DNA from 2 places in the Streptomyces sp. NPDC091682 genome. Region 2 is predicted to be linked to the other one. Evidence: riboswitches for the same ligand, from Rfam matches in the RefSeq annotation. Region 2 holds a riboswitch; the other holds the start of a gene.
What was found. Region 2 has a riboswitch for glycine ahead of gcvP (aminomethyl-transferring glycine dehydrogenase). Riboswitches for the same ligand answer to the same signal wherever they lie in the genome.
Positions count from the first base shown of each region.

Region 1: linked by a shared signal. The riboswitch ahead of gcvT (glycine cleavage system aminomethyltransferase GcvT) and the one ahead of gcvP (aminomethyl-transferring glycine dehydrogenase) in region 2 are both predicted to bind glycine.

Region 1 covers NZ_JBIVTH010000006.1:195,974-201,084, forward strand. Annotated here, with positions in the region: gene ACIQK6_RS16205 (L-serine ammonia-lyase) at 1-113, opposite strand, end outside; gene glyA (serine hydroxymethyltransferase) at 404-1,660, opposite strand; gene gcvH (glycine cleavage system protein GcvH) at 1,678-2,061, opposite strand; gene gcvT (glycine cleavage system aminomethyltransferase GcvT) at 2,163-3,278, opposite strand; glycine riboswitch at 3,454-3,557, opposite strand; gene ACIQK6_RS16225 (AAA family ATPase) at 3,764-4,420, shown strand; gene ACIQK6_RS16230 (enhanced serine sensitivity protein SseB) at 4,565-5,111, shown strand, end outside.
Region 2 covers NZ_JBIVTH010000014.1:234,522-239,632, forward strand. Annotated here, with positions in the region: gene gcvP (aminomethyl-transferring glycine dehydrogenase) at 1-2,499, opposite strand, end outside; glycine riboswitch at 2,695-2,793, opposite strand; gene ACIQK6_RS29830 (PRC-barrel domain-containing protein) at 2,906-3,271, shown strand; gene ACIQK6_RS29835 (DNA polymerase IV) at 3,275-4,756, opposite strand; gene ACIQK6_RS29840 (MerR family transcriptional regulator) at 4,800-5,111, opposite strand, start outside.

The DNA.
Region 1 (5,111 bases), on a different contig from region 2:
CCGTCCTTCTTCAGCCGCGTCACGAACATGCGCGCGGCCCGCATCGGACCCACGGTGTGCGAGCTGGACGGACCGATGCCGATCGAGAAGAGATCGAAAACGGAAATGGCCACGTTGGCGGACTCCCGGGTCATCCCCGCGGTGGCGGGGAACGGACCGTCGAGTCGCTCTCGCAGCGTAGCGAGGCGGCCGACGGAGGGTGCGGACTTTGCAGGGATTGCGGGCAAAGATCACCTCGTGGGCGCCCTTGCCCGGTTCATCAGCGTACGTCAGTTCGTGAGGGGCTCGGTTACGCCGACCTGTACGGCGTCTTTCGCGGCCCCGACGTCGAGGACCGCGCCCCGGGCCAAGGAAAAGGCCCGGCCTTGTGCGCAACAAGGCCGGGCCCGCCCAAGCCGTTGCCCTAGAGGGTCGGGTACAGCGGGAACTTCGCGGCGAGCGCGGAGACGCGAGCCTTCAGGGCCTCGCTGTCGTACGCGGGCTTCAGCGCCTGCGCGATGATCTCGGCGACCTCGGTGAAGGCCTCGGCGTCGAAACCGCGGGTGGCCAGGGCCGGCGTACCGATCCGCAGACCCGAGGTGACCATCGGCGGCCGCGGGTCGTTCGGGATGGCGTTGCGGTTGACCGTGATGCCGACCTCGTGGAGGCGGTCCTCGGCCTGCTGACCGTCCAGCTCGGAGTTGCGCAGGTCGACCAGGACCAGGTGCACGTCGGTGCCACCGGTGAGGACGTCCACGCCCACGGCCTTGACGTCGTCCTGGACCAGGCGGGCGGCGAGGATCTTCGCACCCTCCAGGGTGCGCTCCTGGCGCTCCTTGAACTCGGGCGAGGCCGCGACCTTGAAGGAGACCGCCTTGGCCGCGATCACGTGCTCCAGCGGGCCGCCCTGCTGACCCGGGAAGACCGCGGAGTTGATCTTCTTGGCCAGCTCCTGCGTCGACAGGATCACACCGCCGCGCGGACCGCCGAGGGTCTTGTGCGTGGTGGTGGTGACGACGTGGGCGTGCGGCACCGGGTTCGGGTGCAGACCGGCGGCGACCAGGCCGGCGAAGTGCGCCATGTCGACCATCAGGTACGCGCCGACCTCGTCCGCGATGCGGCGGAAGGCGGCGAAGTCCAGCTGGCGCGGGTAGGCGGACCAGCCGGCGACGATCAGCTGCGGCTTGGACTCCTTGGCGAGGCGCTCGACCTCCGCCATGTCCACCTCGCCGGTCTCGTCGACGTGGTACGGGACCACGTTGTAGAGCTTGCCGGAGAAGTTGATCTTCATGCCGTGGGTCAGGTGACCGCCGTGGGCCAGGTTGAGGCCCATGATCGTGTCGCCCGGCTTCAGCAGCGCGAACATCGCGGCGGCGTTGGCCTGCGCACCGGAGTGCGGCTGGACGTTCGCGGCCTCGGCGCCGAACAGCGCCTTGATGCGGTCGATCGCGATCTGCTCGACGACGTCGACGTGCTCGCAGCCGCCGTAGTAGCGGCGGCCCGGGTAGCCCTCGGCGTACTTGTTCGTCAGGACCGAGCCCTGGGCCTCCATGACGGCGACCGGAGCGAAGTTCTCCGACGCGATCATTTCCAGGGTGGACTGCTGGCGCACGAGCTCGGCGTCGACGGCGGCGGCGACGTCCGGGTCGAGCTCGTGCAGCGGGGTGTTGAGAACAGACATCAGGATCCCCTGGGGTGTCAGTTGTCGGAGTGGGTGAGCGCGGCGTACTCCTCGGCGGAGAGCAGGTCGGCCGGCTCCTCCGCGACGCGCACCTTGAACAGCCAGCCACCCTCGAAGGGGGCGGTGTTGACGAGCGCCGGGTCGTCCACGACGTCCTGGTTGGCGTCGACGACCTCGCCGGTGACGGGGGAGTACAGGTCGCTGACGGACTTGGTCGACTCGAGCTCGCCACAGGTCTCGCCGGCGGTCACCGTGTCGCCGACCGCGGGGAGCTGGGCGTAGACCACGTCACCGAGCGCGTTGGCCGCGAACTCCGTGATACCGACCGTCGCGACGCCGTCCTCGGCGGTCGACAGCCACTCGTGCTCCTTGCTGTAACGCAGCTGCTGGGGGTTGCTCATGACCTGATTCTCCTGGATGCGGGGGAGTGGATACGAACTGCGGTCTTGGGTACTGAGACGGCGCCGTACGGGTTCCCGGACGGCGGACGTGGTGCGCGGGGCTACTTCTGCCGCTTGTAGAACGGCAGCGCCACGACCTCGTACGGCTCATGCGTACCGCGAATGTCGACGCCGACGCCGGACGTTCCGGGCGCGGCGTGCGCCGCGTCCACGTACGCGATGGCGATCGGCTTGCCCAGCGTCGGGGACGGGGCGCCGGAGGTGACCTCGCCGATGACCTGACCGTCGGCGACGACCGGGAAACCGGCGCGCGGGACGCGGCGGCCCTCGGCGATCAGACCGACCAGCTTGCGCGGCGGAGCGGTGGCGGCGCGCTCGGCGGCGGCCTCCAGCGCGGCGCGGCCGACGAAGTCGCCCTCCTTCTCGAACTTCACGACCCGACCCAGGCCCGCGTCGAACGGCGTGAGGGCGGTGGTCAGCTCGTGCCCGTACAGCGGCATGCCCGCTTCCAGGCGCAGCGTGTCGCGGCAGGACAGACCGGCCGGGACCAGGCCGACGCCCTCGCCCGCCTTGGTGAGCGCCTGCCACAGTTCCACGGCGTGCTCGGGGGCGACGAACAGCTCGAAGCCGTCCTCACCCGTGTACCCGGTGCGCGCGATCAGCGCGGGCACGCCCGCGACGGTGCCCGGCAGGCCGGCGTAGTACTTCAGGCCGTCCAGGTCGGCGTCGGTCAGGGAGGCCAGGATGCCCGGGGACTCCGGGCCCTGCACGGCGAGCAGCGCGTACGCGTCGCGGTCGTCGCGGACCTCGGTGTCGAAGCCGGCGGCGCGCTCGGTCAGGGCGTCCAGGACGACCTGGGCGTTGGAGGCGTTGGCGACGACCATGTACTCGGTCTCGCCGAGGCGGTAGACGATCAGGTCGTCGACGATCCCGCCGTCCTCCTGACAGATGTGCGTGTAGCGGGCGCGGCCGACGCCGACGGTGGAGATGTTGCCGACCAGGGCGTAGTCGAGGGCCTTGACGGCCTCCGGGCCGGTCAGCGTGATCTCGCCCATGTGGGACAGGTCGAAGAGACCGGCCTTGGTGCGTACGGCGTTGTGCTCGTCGCGCTCGCTGGCGTACCGCAGCGGCATGTCCCAGCCCGCGAAATCGGTCATGGTCGCACCGAGCGAGCGGTGCAGCGCATCGAGGGCGGTCAGGCGGGGGGCAGTGCTCATGGGTGTGGCTCCCGGGTCCCAGGGCATCGACATGACATGACGAGGACGTTCCTCCCCATCTGTCATCGGAACCTGAGAGGTTCGCCGAGAGTTCCGCCGATCGCCCGATCGCCGGTTCTTCTCATCGACTTGCACCTTGGGTGGAGCTGCGCAGCAGCTCGCTTTTCAGATCTGCCTCATCCACGCGGTACGGGGCCTGAGAGATTCAAGGGAGGTTCTTGCTCCTTCGGCGCCCGCGCACGGCCTTGCGGCGTGCCGGGACTCTCCCGCGCGGATTCAAGCGGCCGGTATGCAGTTGGTCCAGATGGCGCACATCATTGCACGCCGTGCCCGAGATCGGGCGGTGGGGTCCGAAAGTTCGTACGGCCCTCCGAAGAGTCGGACCGGAACCGGGGCCGCCGGATTACCGTCTCTTTACACTCAGTGGGCAAGGGTCCTGGTGACCCGATTCGGGGGAGGCGAACACTGTGCGGAGATTCGGAGTGGTGACGACGACCGGAACCGTGGAGGCGGTGCCCGCGCAGCGCGGCGCGCGCGGGCGCGAGAGGGCGGCCGGCAGCGGCCTCGGCCTCGTGCGCGACCTGCGCGGACCGGCCGTGCGCGCCCCGAGCCCGCTCGGCTTCGCGGCCGGAGACATCGTCGTGGTGTCCGGCCTTCCCGGCGGCGGCAAGAGCACGCTGATCAAGCGGGCGGCCGGCGAGGGCGGGGCCGTGGACTCCCAGGACACCCGTGAGCGCTGGGAGCGCCGCATGCCCGCGCCGCTGCCCTACGCGGTGTACCGGCCGCTGGTGCGCGCCGCGCACTACTGGGGGCTGTGGCGGATCCTGCGCTCCGGAGCCTCCGTGGTCGTCCACGACTGCGGTACGCAGTCGTGGGTGCGCGGTCTGCTCGCGGCCGCCGCGCGCCGCCGGGGCCGAGCGCTGCACCTGCTCCTGCTGGACAGCAGTCCCGAGGAGGCCCTCTCGGGGCAGGCCGCGCGCGGCCGCCGGGTCTCCGCCTACGCCTTCGCGCGCCACCGCGGCGCGGTGACCCGGCTCCTGCGCGAGGCCGAAGCGGGCCGCCCGCCCGCGGGCTGTGCCTCGGTGACCCTGTTGGACCGGGCCTCCGCCGCCACGGTGACCCGCATCGCCTTCGGCGCCTGACCCGCCGGGTGCGGCGCCGCGGCCGGGGTCCGGGGCGGAGCCCCGGATCTTTCGGATCCGCCCGGACCCCGGCAACGGTGCGGGGCGCGGGGCCGGTACCCTGCGGGGCGACACGCGCGGGAATCAAGACAGAGGCAGGGGCAGATGCAGGGCAGCGGCTGGCCGGGGAATGAGCTGGAGCAGGTGCTCGGGGCGGCGCTCGGGCAGCCGGACGCCGGGGGGCGGATCCTGGAGGTCCTCGGACGCAGCCAGGTGTGGGTTCCCCTGCCGGGCGGGGGCGGCCGGGCGTCGGCCGGCCTCGATCTGCCCACCATGGACATCGGCGGGGCGGCGTACGTCCCCGTCTACAGCTCCGAGGCCCAGTTCCTCGCCTGCGTCGGTCCCGGCATGGACTTCGCGGTGGCGCCCGCCGTCGAGTTCGCCCGCGGTCTGCCCCCGCAGCTCGGCATCGCCCTCAACCCCGAGGGCGCCGTCGGCGCACCGCTCCCGCCGTCCGCCGTCGCGGAGCTGTGCCGCAGCGGCCGGACCGCGCTCGACGGCCCGGCCACCGGCGGCCGGGTCCGGCTCTTCGAGCCCGACTGGCAGGACGATCCGGTGGATTTCCTGGCCGCCGCCACCGAGGAGTTCCGGGCCACCGGGGTGGTCGCCGCCGCGCACCGCTGCCTCGCCAGCATCGAGGGCGGGGAGCCCC
Region 2 (5,111 bases):
GTCGTCGACGCTCACGCCCGTGGCCTTCGACAGCGGCCGCAGGTCGATGATGCACTCGTGCGCGACCAGGTTGCCCGGGCCGGTGTAGAGCACCGGGTAGTGCGGCTCCAGGCGCTTGGCGATGTAGTTGGCGCCGAGCACCGCCACCTGGGTGGCGCGCTTGAGGCCCTCGCCACCCATCAGGCGCACGTACGACCACGAGATCGGCAGGATGCCCGCCGAACCCCACGGAGCGGCCGAGATCGGGCCGACGCCCGTCTCCGGGCCCGCGGTCGGCTGGAGCGGGTGGTTCGGCAGGTACGGGGCCAGGTGCGCCCGGACACCGACCGGGCCGACGCCCGGACCGCCGCCGCCGTGCGGGATGCAGAAGGTCTTGTGCAGGTTCAGGTGCGAGACGTCGCCGCCGAAGTGACCCGGCTTGGCCAGGCCCACCAGGGCGTTCAGGTTGGCACCGTCGACGTAGACCTGGCCGCCGGCCTCGTGCACCTGGGCGCAGATGTCGGCGACGTGCTCCTCGAACACACCGTGCGTCGAGGGGTACGTGATCATCAGCACGGCGAGCTCGTCACGGTGCTGCTCGATCTTGGCGCGCAGGTCGGCCGTGTCCACCTCGCCGTCATCGGCGGTCTTGACGACGACGACCTTCATGCCTGCCATCACGGCGCTGGCGGCGTTGGTGCCGTGCGCGGAGGACGGGATCAGGCAGACGGTGCGCTGCTCGTCGCCGTTGGCCCGGTGGTAGGCACGGACGGCCAGCAGGCCGGCGAGCTCGCCCTGGGAGCCCGCGTTCGGCTGGATGGAGACCTTGTCGTAGCCGGTCACCTCGCAGAGACGTTCCTCCAGCTCGGTGATGAGCGTGAGGTAGCCCTCGGCCTGCTCGACCGGCGCGAAGGGGTGCAGCTGACCGAATTCGGGCCAGGTCACCGGCTCCATCTCGGTGGTCGCGTTGAGCTTCATGGTGCAGGAGCCCAGCGGGATCATGCCGCGGTCCAGCGCGTAGTCCTTGTCCGAGAGCCTGCGCAGGTAGCGCAGCATCGCGGTCTCGGAACGGTGCTGGTGGAAGACCGGGTGCGTCAGGTACGCGTCCGTGCGCAGCAGGCCCTCGGGCAGCGTGTCGACCGTGGTCGTGTCCAGCGCCTCGATGTCAGCGGTGACGCCGAAGGCGGCCCAGACGGCCTCGATGTCGGCGCGCAGGGTGGTCTCGTCACAGGCGACGGAGACGAGGTCGGCGTCCACCTGGAACAGGTTGACCCCGCCCTCGCGGGCGGCGGCGACGACCTCGGCGGCACGGCCCGGCACGCGGGCGGTGATCGTGTCGAAGTACGAGCCGTGCACGATCTCGACCCCGCCGGCCGTCAAACCGGCGGCGAGCAGGGTGGCGTAGCGGTGGGTGCGGTTCGCGATCGTCCGCAGGCCGTCCGGGCCGTGGTAGACGGCGTACATGCCAGCCATGACGGCGAGCAGCACCTGCGCGGTACAGATGTTGCTGGTGGCCTTCTCCCGGCGGATGTGCTGCTCACGGGTCTGCAGCGCCAGACGGTAGGCCTTGTTGCCGTCCGCGTCCACGGAGACGCCGACGAGGCGGCCGGGCAGCGAGCGGGCGTGCTTGTCCTGGACAGCCATGTAACCGGCGTGCGGTCCGCCGAAGCCCATCGGGACGCCGAAGCGCTGGGTGGTGCCGACGGCGATGTCCGCGCCGAGCGCGCCCGGGGAGGTCAGCAGGGTCAGCGCGAGCAGGTCCGCGGCGACGGCCACGATGGCACCGAGCTCGTGGGCCTGGTCGATGACGGGCTTGATGTCCCGGACGGCACCGGAGGCGCCGGGGTACTGGACCAGGACACCGTAGATGCCGCGCTCGGCGACCTCGGCCGGGATGCCGGCGGACAGGTCGGCGACGACGACCTCGATGCCGATCGGCTCGGCGCGGGTCTCGATCACGGCGATCGTCTGCGGCAGCGCGTCGGCGTCCACCAGGAAGACGTTGCCCTTGGACCGGCCCACGCGGCGGGCCAGGGTCATGGCCTCGGCGGCCGCGGTGCCCTCGTCGAGCAGCGAGGCGCCCGAGGTCGGCAGGCCGGTCAGTTCGGCGACGACCGTCTGGAAGTTCAGGAGCGCCTCGAGGCGGCCCTGGGAGATCTCCGGCTGGTAGGGCGTGTACGCCGTGTACCAGGCCGGGTTCTCCATGACGTTGCGGAGGATCACCGGCGGCGTGAAGGTCCCGTAGTAGCCGAGACCGATCATCGGGGAGAGGACCTGGTTGCGGTCGGCGAGCGAGCGCAGCTCGGCCAGCACCTCGGCCTCGGTGCGCGCCTCGGGCAGGTCGAGCGCCTCGGCGGTCTTGATCACATCCGGGACCGCGGCAGCGGTCAGTTCGTCCAGGGAGCCGTAGCCCACCTGGGCGAGCATCTTCGCCTGCGCCTCGGCATCCGGGCCGATGTGGCGCTGTTCGAAGGGGATGCCTCGCTCCAGCTGGGAGAGCGGAATGCGGTTGGCGGTCATGTACGGAGGCCTCCTGGTCGTATGACCTGCGAGGGGCACCACGGCGCGGGCACCCGGACGGCCTCCCCCTCTGTCATCTGCACCTGAGAGTTTCACCGGAGTCACGGGGGTCTCCCGAGAGTTCCGGCTTTCACCGTCGGTGAGGAGGGGGACCGGCACTGCACGCCCGGTACCCGCCCTGCTTTCCAGAGTGGCCTCGTCCGTGCGGTACGTATGCCTGAGAGATTCCGGGGAGGATTTGCTCCTTCGGCGCCTCCGTCACGTTCACTCGGAGGACTCTCCCGCACAGGGTCGACAGCCGTTCACCAGCGTACCAGCGAGGATCTGGACCCTCCCCGAGTGGCCTCCGCTGCGGATATGCACTTCTGTAGTCATTACGGAGCAGTTGCGACCTTTTGGAGGGACCGTGCAGACCGACATCGATCCGCGCAGCCTGATCGGCCGCAAGGCGTTCGACCGCAATGGCACCAAGATCGGCACGATCGACGAGGTCTACCTCGACGATGCCACGGGCGTCCCGGAGTGGGCCGCGGTCCGGACGGGACTCTTCAGCCGGGACGCCTTCGTCCCGCTGGAGCCGAGCGAGCTGGTGGGCGACACCCTGCGGGTGCCCTTCGAACGCGCCCTCATCAGGGACGCCCCGGACTTCGGGGTCGGGCGCCACCTCTCCCCCGAGCAGGAGCTGCAGCTCTACCACCACTACGGGCTGGACACGACCCTTCCGTCGGACTTCGACCGCGACTTCGGCCGTCTGGCGGGTGACGAGAACTAGGGGTCAGGGCCGCTCCCCCACGAGCGGCAACGGATCGGACGGCTCCAGCTCGGGGTCGTCCACCCGGAAGGTCCGCACCCGGCCGGGCTCCGATCCGGGCTGCTCGAACCGCACGGTCACCCGCCCGACCCCGCTGCCCTGCACCCATCCGGGCCCGTACACGGCATGTCGCACGTCGCTTCCGGCCGTCCAGCGCCGTTCGGGGGCCGGCTCCGGCTCCCCGAGTGGCTCAGCGACCCCCCGGGCGCCCTCGGCCGCCGTCTCGACGGCGCCGCCCGCCAGCGCCTCCCCTACGGCCCCGACCGTCCTGTCCGCTCCGTCAGCACTGTCAGTCCCACCAGTCCCGTCAGGCCTGCCAGTCCCACCAGACCCGTCACTGCCGTCAGCCCTGTCAGTCCCGTCCGACTCAGCGGCGAGCGACTGCGCGAACAGGTCCTCCTGCGTGTAGTCCGCCAGCCCGCTCACCCCCACGCCCAGCAGCCGCACCCCGCCCGTGGTGTCCACGCCCTCCAGCAGCCGCCCCGCCGCCTCCCGCACCACCGCCGGGTCGTCCGTGGGCCCCCGCAGGGTCTCGGAGCGGGTCAGCGTGGAGAAGTCGTACCGCCTCACCTTGAGCACGATCGTGCGCCCCGAGTGCCCCGAGTCCCGCAGCCGCTGCACGCACCGGTCGGCGAGCCGCTGCACCTCGCCGCGGATCCGTACCCGGTCGTGCAGGTCCACGTCGAAGGTGTCCTCGACCGACACCGACTTCGCGTCCCGCTCCGCGACCACTCGCCGGTCGTCCAGCCCGAGGGCCATCCGGTACAGCCCGGCACCGGCGGAGCGGCCGACCATCCGGACCAGCTCGTCCTCCCCGGCCTCCGCCAGCTCCCCCACGGTCGTGATCCCGGCCCGGCGCAGGTGCTCGCCCGTGGCCGGCCCCACCCCGGGCAGGGTCCGTACCGACATCGGCGCGAGCAGCTCGCGCTCGGTCCCCGGCTCGATCAGCAGCAGTCCGGCCGGCTTGGCCTCCTCGGAGGCCACCTTGGCCAGCATCTTCGACCCGGCCAGCCCCACCGATCCGCTGAGCCCCGTGGCGGCCCGGATGTCGGCCCGCAGCCGCTCCCCCGCCTCCCGCGCACTGCGCGAGTCGAAGGCCACCCCGCCCGCCTCCAGGTCCACGAAGGCCTCGTCCAGGCTCAGGGGCTCCACCAGGGGCGACAGTTCCCGCAGCATGGCCATCACCACGTCGCTGACCTGCCGGTAGAGGCTGAAGCGGGGGACCAGGTACGCGCCGTTCGGGCAGAGCCGGCGCGCCTGCCCCATCGGCATCGCGGAGTGCACCCCGAAGCGCCTGGCCTCGTACGAGGCCGTGGCGACGACCCCGCGCGGCCCGAGGCCGCCGACGATGACCGCCTTGCCGCGCAGACTCGGCTTCGACGCCTGCTCCACGGAGGCGTAGAAGGCATCCATGTCCAGATGCAGGATGGTCGGCGCGGCTCTCACAGCCCGATGCTGCCCTACGCCACTGACAATGCCCCGGATCGGGTCAGACGGCCCGGTTGCGGCGGGCGGCCAGCTCGTCCGTCGGGTTGTGCCGCACCAGGGTCTCGCCCGTGTCCACGCGCTCCCCGTGGAGCTGCGACAGCGCGCTCTCGACGTCGCGCCACACCACGCCCACGGCAATGCCGAAGACGCCCTGCCCGCCCTGGAGCAGGCTGACGACCTGGTCCGGCGAGGTGCACTCGTACACGGTGGCGCCGTCGCTCATCAGCGTCATCCGTTCGAGGTCCGAGAGCTCCCGGTCGTGCAGGTGCTGGACCGCCGTGCGGATGTTCTGCAGCGCCACCCCGGTGTCCAG